2 regions of the Mesorhizobium sp. WSM4845 genome follow, and region 1 is predicted to be linked to the other one. Evidence: predicted binding sites of a transcription regulator. Region 1 holds the regulator's gene; the other holds the start of a gene.

Region 1 (4,305 bases):
ATCTTCACCGGCGCGCCGCTTCCCGGAGGCGCCGACACCATCGTCATCCAGGAGAATGTCCGCGACCTCGGCGGCGGCATGGTCGAAGTGACCGCGCCGACGGTTGAAGGCCGCAACATCCGCCGCCTCGGGCTCGATTTCTTGCAGGGCGACATGCTGCTGGAGAAAGGCCGCCTGCTTGATCCCGCGGCATTGTCGCTGGCGGCGTCGGCCAACCACCAGCAGGTCCGCGTGGTGAAACGGCCGCTGGTCGCCATCATCGCCACCGGCGACGAATTGCTGCCGCCGGGCAGCGACCTTGGCCCCGACCAGATCATCTCCTCCAATGCCTATGGCGTCGCCGCCGCGGCCCGCTCGGTTGGCGCCTGCGCACTCGATCTCGGCATCGCCCCCGACCGCAAGGAGGCGATCGCCGCGCTGGTGAAAAAAGCCGTCGCCGCAGGCGCGGACGTCATCGTTACGCTGGGCGGCGCCTCGGTCGGCGACCACGACCTCGTCCATGACGTGCTGACCGGCGAAGGCATGGCGCTCGATTTCTGGAAAATCGCCATGCGGCCCGGCAAGCCATTGATGTTCGGGCGGCTGGGCGCCATCCGCTGCATCGGCCTGCCCGGCAATCCGGTGGCCAGCCTGGTCTGCACGCAGCTCTTTCTGAAGCCGCTGCTGGCGCGGCTCGGCGGCCGCGCGTTTCGCCAGGACATGCGTCAGGCGCGGCTCGGCGCCGCCATGCCGGCCAACGATCTCAGGCAGGACTATGTACGCGCGGTGGTGAAGGAAGAAGCTGGCACGCTTGAGGCAACGCCGTTCAGTGTCCAGGATTCCTCGATGCTCAGAATGCTGGCCGACGCCAACGGATTGGTCGTGCGCGAGCCATTCGCTCCCGCGGCCGCAGCGGGCGCCGCCTGCAGCGTGCTGATGCTACGCTGAACAAAACGTCAACACATTCATTAAACTTTAAATGGTTGCGGAACACAACTGGAACAGATAGTGTTTGTTCTGGGTTTGTTTTTCTGATTCTGTTGGGGGTCGCGATGCTAACACGCAAACAACATGAACTGCTGATGTTCATCCACGAGCGACTGAAGGAAAGCGGCATTCCGCCCTCGTTCGACGAGATGAAGGAAGCGCTCGACCTCGCCTCCAAATCGGGGATCCACCGGCTGATCACGGCGCTGGAGGAACGCGGTTTCATTCGCCGCCTGCCCAACCGCGCCCGCGCGCTGGAGGTGCTGCGCCTGCCCGATTCGATCGCGCCGGGCCTCAATGCGGCGCGCAAATTCTCGCCGAGCGTCATTCAAGGCAGCCTTGGCCAGGGCGGCCTCGGACGCCAGATCAAGCCGGCGCCTTCGCGCATGCGTGCGGCCGGCAATGACGACGACGTCGTTGCCACCGTTTCCATACCGGTGATGGGCCGCATCGCTGCCGGTGTGCCGATCGACGCCATCCAGCACCAGACGCATTCGATCTCGGTGCCACCGGACATGATCACCGGCGGCACGCACTACGCGCTGGAGGTCAAGGGGGATTCGATGATCGAGGCCGGCATCTTCGACGGCGACACGGTTATCATCCGCAACGCCGACACCGCCCAGCCTGGCGAGATCATTGTCGCTCTGGTCGACGAGGAGGAAGCGACGCTGAAGCGATTCCGCCGCAAAGGTGCCTCGATCGCACTGGAAGCCGCCAATCCGGCCTACGAGACGCGCATCTTCGGGCCGGACCGGGTCAAGGTGCAGGGCAAGCTCGTCGGACTGATCCGGCGTTACTGAACGGCAGGCTTCTTGGGTTTCTCGGCCCTGCGGTATGGCGGCAGGCCCCTCGCCTCGCGCGAAAATCGCCGCTGCTCATGCCAAGGCCTGTATGGCTGTCTGACGGCAAAACGGATTTCTGCGCGCGTCTTCGCCGATAGCGGATCGAAGAAGACGGCGGCACTGCCCATGCGAGCGAGCTGCCGTTTGGTGACGACGAGAACCAGCGGGTTGCGGCAGAGTTTGTAATAGGCTGTGGCATCGTCGATGACGATCAAATCCGCAAAGGCACAGGCCGGCCGCGCGGTTTTGCGGTTGTCGGCGAGCGCGATGAGCGCGCCGGACGGATGCCGGGCCAGGCACAGGCCGGCAGTGCAGGTGAAAGGCGCTCCCGGCGGCAGGTCGGCCGGATCGGCGATGTCGAACCGCACATCTCCTTTTTCGAATGTCTCCGGCTCGACGATCGTTGTTGAAACCAGCGCATGTTTCCAGTTGTCGGTGGTGAATTCGTTCGAACGCATCCGGTTGACGGCAAGTTCGCCGCCGCCGATCGGCAGCGCCACCAGATGCGCATCCTCCGAGATCAGCACGTCGGGGGTGCGCGTCTCGGAAATCGTCAGCAGGCCGGCGAGCGCAAAGGGAAGTGCGGCAAGCCGCAGCCATGTCGTCGCCATCGTGGCGATGACTAAGGCGACCGTCACCAGCAGAACCGATTGCAACGAAATCAGGCCGACTGCATCGACGGGCGAACGCTCCGATATCCATCCCGAAATTGCAATCATCGCCGTCAGGCCCTTGCCCATCATGTAGAGGAAAGGGCCGTCGAGGCCGAAAGGCATTGCCAAGGCGCTGAGGACGGCCAGGAACATGACGATCGTGACGATCGGCATGACGGCCAGATTGGCGAACAGGCTGAGCGGCGAGACGCGCTGGAAGTGCCAGATGGCGAAGAGCGCGGTGGCGCTGCCGGCAATGATGGAGGTCATTGCGATGGTGCCTGCCCCGGCGACGAGCTTGCGCGTGACGAAAGCGACCGGTGACCGTCGCTGTCGCGGCGCCTTGGCCCTGTCGGCACGATAGTCGGACCAACCGGCATAGGCGCCCACGAGAGCCGCAGTCGCGGCGAACGACATCTGGAAGCTTGCGCCGACCACCTCGTGCGGCGACACGACGATAACGGCGATGGCCGAAATCGCCAGGTTGCGCATGGTGAGTGCCGCCCGGTCGAACAGCACGGCGACAAGCATTACCGCCAGCATGATGAAGCTGCGTTCAGCCGCGACCACGATACCGGAAAAGATCAGATAGGCAGCGATGGAGACGAGTGCGGCAGCAGCCGCATATTTTTTGACCGGCCGGCGCGACGAAAAGTCGGGAAACAGCGCAAAGGCGCCGCGCAGCAATCCCATGACGGTGCCGGCGACAAGCGCCATGTGCAGGCCGGAAATGGAGATGATGTGGTAGATGCCGGTGCGCCGCATCGATTCGTTTATCTCTTCGGGGATGCCGGCACGCACGCCGACGATCAGCGCAGCGGCAATCTCCCCCTCGGCACCACCGATGCTGTCCCTGATATGGTCGGCGATGGTTTCGCGCGCCTTCTCGATCGACGAAGAAAGGCGTGCGGTTAACGGTGCATCTTCGGAGACGACGATCTTTGGACTGCCGAGGAAAAAGCCACTGGCACCGATACCGGCGAAATAGCTGTCAAAGGAAAAGTCAAAGCTGTCCGGTCTGACCGGGCCAGTCGGAGGCAGAAGCCTCACATAGCCGGTTGCCACCGAGCCTGCGGTCATCTCAGCGGGAATCTTGCGTGCCGACACCCTGACACGTTCGGGTGCATAACGCAGTGTCGGCCGGGCGGTCGACATCACATCGATGGTCAGCCTGATCCGGCCGTTCGCCATCTGGTCGAGCCTGACGACACGGCCGGTCAGCCGGGTCTGGATTTCCGAACCGAGCATCTTCGTTCCGGCGCGCCAGGTTTCAACCTTGGCGGCGAGCACACCAAGCGCGCACAGCAACGCTGCCATGAAGCACAGGTGCGTTTTGCGGCGTGAGCGCGTGACGGCCGCACACAATGCCGTAAGGACCACGACGGCGATGGGCTGGGCAAAGTCCGGTTCGACGGCAAGCGAAAAATAGACGATCACCCCGCATGCCAGGAAAACCGGCACCAGCAGGAAGGCGACGCCCCGGTCGAGTTCCAGGCCGGCTGCCGCGGCCACGCTGTTGCGGACACCGGATGGTGAAAGATGGCTGAGCTGTCGGCGAAAACGAATGACAGGGCCGGGTGCTGAAGCCGGTATCGGCGCCGGGCGATCCGGCGAAAGAGGTTGGATGCTCAGCGGCGACGCAGGCAGCGAAACGGGTAGCGCCTCAGTGTGAGGAACGTCGGCAAACAGCGATCGTTCGCTGACGCTTGCGGTCGCGCCCTCGCTCTCGTCCACGCCGCGGCCTGGTCCAGCCATAGGGTTCGCCCCTTGCGCCCTTGACCTCCTATGCTACATGAACGCGCGACGCGCGAAAGTCCGCGCACCACATCCGTTTTCTGCGC
Region 2 (4,305 bases), on a different contig from region 1:
GTGTCCCTTCGGACGGCGCAGCCTTCGCCTTCTGCTTCTTTCTGTCGCGAATGGATTTGAGCACACTTGCAGGAAAGCTCTGTCCAGTTCTTTGCATGAGTCTGCTGCTCGTCCTCACTACCTTCAAGACTTAGCTTTGTCTCACTCAAACAGGATCTGCAATCGCTGCTTCCTGCCCTGACGAGATGCGGCGCTCGAAAGGAGCGATGGCTGCGTCGCCCGAATTGCCCCGGGCAGAACGAGAAAGCCTCTAAAGGTAGGGCGATCCCAGCCACAACACTCGGTCGAACAGGCGGACGATGAATGGCCGGGCTCTCAAGGTTTCGATCGTTACAGACGTGGCTGAGGCGATTGCCGATCCGATCCGCGCATCAATCTCCGCGGCAAATCCTGCATCAAGAACCTCTACATCAATCTCAAAATTCAGCCGCAGGGACCGGGCATCAAGATTGGAGGAACCTATATAAGCCCAAACTCCATCGACCGACAGCAGCTTCGAATGATCGAACGAGCCCTGCGTGCGCCATACGCGGCAATAGTGCTTCAGGACCTGATCGAATTGCGCCGTCATCGCCCGGTCTACAAGGAAAAGATTGTTCATCGCCGGTACCACGATGTCGATCTCGACACCTCGCCTGGCCGCGGTCGTCAGCGCGCTGATCAGTTCCCGATCCGGCAGGAAATAGGGCGACATGATGCGGATCGATTTGCGGGCGACGGAAAATGCCCCGATCAGCAAGTTGTGGTTCGTTTCGATGCTGGCATCCGGCCCGGATGCAACCGCCCGCGCCAGCATCGGTTGACCGGGAGCCGCGGGAAACGTGGCCACTTGCCAAGTGTCGCCTTTCAGGAACTCGCCGCTCACGAAGCGCCAATCTTCGGCGGCAACCGAAAAAAGGTCGGCCACGACCGGCCCGGTGACCTGAAAATGCGTGTCCCTCGCGCTGGAGGAGCCGGCGAACTCGGCTGAGAATCCCTTTCGGATGTTCATCCCTCCGGTGAACGCAATCGTGCCATCGACGACCAGGATCTTCCGGTGCGTTCTGAGGTTGGCGTAGGGAAGACGCAGGCCCATGACAATGTTGCCGTTGAAGAGGTCTGCCGGGATTCCCGCCTCTCGCAGGCGCCCAAGAATGCTGGGGACGGAGTAACGCGCCCCGACGGCATCGATCAGCACGCGAACGCTGACACCCCGCTGGACGGCTCGCGCGAGAGATTCCACGAAAAGCCGCCCGACATCGTCATTGTCGAAGATGTAGGTCTCGAGAAGGACAGTGCGTTGAGCGCCGTCAATCGCTCGGCACATTGCGGCATAGGCCTCGTCACCTGTCTCCAATATCGCAATCGCGTTTCCCGAGGTCAGGGCACGCCGGGCCACCCTGTCGCCCAATGTCTTCAAGCCGGTGAAGCGTTGGCCGTACCGCTCGGCAATCAATTCCTCGGCGGCAAAGTTGCGCTCATGTTTTGCGGAAGCCGCCTCGCTGGAAGGGGGCCGCATGGCGCTGATCGTTGCACGACGAATGCGGTTTATGCCGGCAACGGCGTAGATGATCGCGCCGAGGAATGGCGACAGGAACATCACGCCGACCCAACCTGTGGCGGCGCGGACGTCTTCCTTCGTCATTATGGCGTGGACGATGCCGATGGCCGCCATCACCACCGAAATGATCGCGAGGACCTGGGGCCAATGAGTCATCAAGGTCTGCAACATCGCCAGGACTATCCAGCGAGCGGTTGCAGAACGCAATGCAACTCATCCCCGGGGTCAGACCACGGTAACAAACTGGACAGAGCCGCTGTCGGGTTCGATGGAACGGCCCCGTCGCCGGAGGCCAACAGCCACGAGCGGGCACTACAGGCCTAACTTCTCCCGGAGTGCATCGATGCGTTTAGAGGCTTCCGCCTTGCTGAGGCCGTCAGCATAGGCGTCAGGGTCGTCGGCCTGTTCGGCCAAAGTTTTCAAATAGGAGGCTTGTGCGGGGGTCATGGGATCATCTCCGCTGATCCAATCTTCCGGGTCCTTTTCGACATTTGCCGATGCCTCGATTTTTGGGTTGTGCCGGTCACCCATGATCAATCTCCCTTGATGATCACCACAATGAGAATGATCATGATTTGTTCCGCCAGATTGGTATGCGCGTCGCGTCCGCCCGCGTAGGCCTCAAATCGGTGAGGACGCCCGTGAGCAGCGATCAGGGCATTGGAACCGTGCCTGGCTCATAAACGACCCCCAACTCGGGAGTCGGCTTCTTCAAATTTTTTGGCCTTCAGCCATGTGCTCGACAGTCCGCTCCTGTAGCGGCTGTCGGCGCGCTTCGAGATAATTCCATTGAGCCCGATCTTCTCGACGGTGCGGAAGAGCGCCAGCGCGCTGCCCTCGAAATGCTCACTGTATTGGATCTTGCCGAGGCCAGGCTCAATCAGTTGCCACAGCGCCTGCTTGCGCTGCAGCAGCGGCAAGGAGCCTAGATCGTGGCCGTCGAGATGGAGGATATCGAACGCGACGAACACCAGCCGGCTCGGCTCGTTCCAGATCGCCACTTCCAGCGCAGGGCAATCGAAAGCGCTCTGCTCGCCGGGAACAATGACTTCGCCGTCGAGAATGGCAGTCCGGCATGGCAGATCGACGGCTAGTGCGATGGGCCAGTATTTCGTGGTCCAGTCGCGGCCGTTCTTGTTGTAAAGACGCTTACCGCCATTATCGATGATGATCTGGGTTCGATAGCCGTCGAGATTGGCCTCGTGGACCCAGCCCTCACCTTCAGGCGGCCGCTCGACCCGAGTCGGGATCTGCGGCGGAAGAAACTCCAGCCGGCCGCCAACGACCTTGGCACGCTTACTCAATGACGCCACCTTTGACCGCGCAGCGGCGGCTATCGGCACAGGCAGCACGACATCTCCCCAACATGATGCCTGCCACCTGTGCCGAGCCCCCGTCAAGCCGCCGAGCCCCCGCCAAGCATTGCAAGCATCTACGCACGAAGCCGATCTGTCGTTAGCTTTGCATCCTAATACTTATCCCGGCGTACATATCTTGCCCGGCGCGGCGCTCTTGCACCGTTCCCGACCGGCTAATTGCTGTCCGGGATCGCCGCCAGCCTACGCAGCCCTTTGCTGGTGAGATAATCCGGGCTAGAGCGGTTCGTCATTTCAAGGAACCGCAGAACCGCTCTATCTCTTTGTTTCTTGGCTTGGCAAACATACGACTCGCGCTCTCAACAAGTGTCTTATGCTGCGTAGTTGCAATGTATGCTCCGCTGTGATGCGCGGCGACATCGATGAACAGTCGGTTGATAAATCGGGGATCGGCTATAATTGATGGCGCGGTGAACGCGACACGAAAATATTCTGGTTCATCCCGATCTTGTACTCAGCTTCCGAGCGCTTTGAGCCAATGTTCAAAGGAAGAGGCCTCCTCGTGTCCGGCATGCGAAACGGAGTTGGCGGGGCGCGGTAACACCACGGAGCTTCGGACTTCGCGGGGGCTGTAGCCGAATTCCTTGCTAAAAGCTCGGCTGAAATTAGCCGCTGAACTAAACCCGACGGCTTCGGCAATATTAACAATGCGCCGGCTGTCCGCCGGATCGCTAAGCGCAACATGGGCTGCCAGAAGTCGGCGACTTTGTATGTAGTGGAGAACACCACCGCTCGGTTCGAACAACTGATAAAGACGCGTCCGCGAGACGCCGAGCGCCCGGCACATTGAATCCGGCGTCAGATGAGCCGCATCCAGATTGTTGTGGACGTATCGACGGGCTCGCTCCATCAGCGCGACACTCACCAATTGTTCGGTGGCCGCGGCATGTTCCGCCGGGGGCGAGAGGCAGGCAATGATCATGCTGCGGGTTGCGTGCACGATGCGGGGCAGATCGTCAACCGTGAGACTGCGCAGTCTTGCTTCGATGTTCTTGAGGTAGTCGAGCAAAAGGTTGGCAAAGTTGCCGGACAGAATTGAATTATTCTTTGCGTCCAGGGTTGCCGCCGCATCGGCGAACAAATCACGCGGCAAATAGAGAAAGAGACTTTGGGATTCCGTTGCCCTCCCCCGAAACGGGTAGCCAAGCGATCTAATCTCCAATTTGCCCGGCTGGTTTTCCGCTACGCGGCGATCGACCTCCGTCCACGACCGGCCAGTATGCGGCAAAGCGATATACCAGTGATCGATCGAGCTGGACCGAAGCTTCGCAGCAGAACGCATATAACTATGTGCCGGTGCGCGCTGTTGAACGATCAGCATGCCGCCGAGGTTCCAAGCCGTGTGGTCGGCGGGAAAGCCATCGTCGAGCGATTTGTCATCCGGCAACT

The links. The regulator LexA, encoded in region 1, represses DNA repair genes until DNA is damaged. The targets are predictions, from matches to a motif close to TGTTCNNNNTGTGTTCNG.
Region 2: the regulator LexA is predicted to act here: its motif matches at 2,106-2,123, upstream of AC0L2C_RS21010 (DUF3072 domain-containing protein).

Annotation. Positions count from the first base shown of each region.
Region 1 is NZ_JBVVQA010000005.1:238,417-242,721, reverse strand. It holds gene AC0L2C_RS08700 (molybdopterin molybdotransferase MoeA) at 1-927, shown strand, start outside; gene lexA (transcriptional repressor LexA) at 1,032-1,769, shown strand; gene AC0L2C_RS08690 (ComEC/Rec2 family competence protein) at 1,763-4,219, opposite strand.
Region 2 is NZ_JBVVQA010000019.1:18,671-22,975, forward strand. It holds gene AC0L2C_RS21000 (endonuclease/exonuclease/phosphatase family protein) at 1-97, opposite strand, end outside; gene AC0L2C_RS21005 (phospholipase D-like domain-containing protein) at 251-1,711, opposite strand; gene AC0L2C_RS21010 (DUF3072 domain-containing protein) at 1,853-2,071, opposite strand; gene AC0L2C_RS21015 (ATP-dependent DNA ligase) at 2,218-2,892, opposite strand; gene AC0L2C_RS21020 (helix-turn-helix domain-containing protein) at 3,371-4,305, opposite strand, start outside.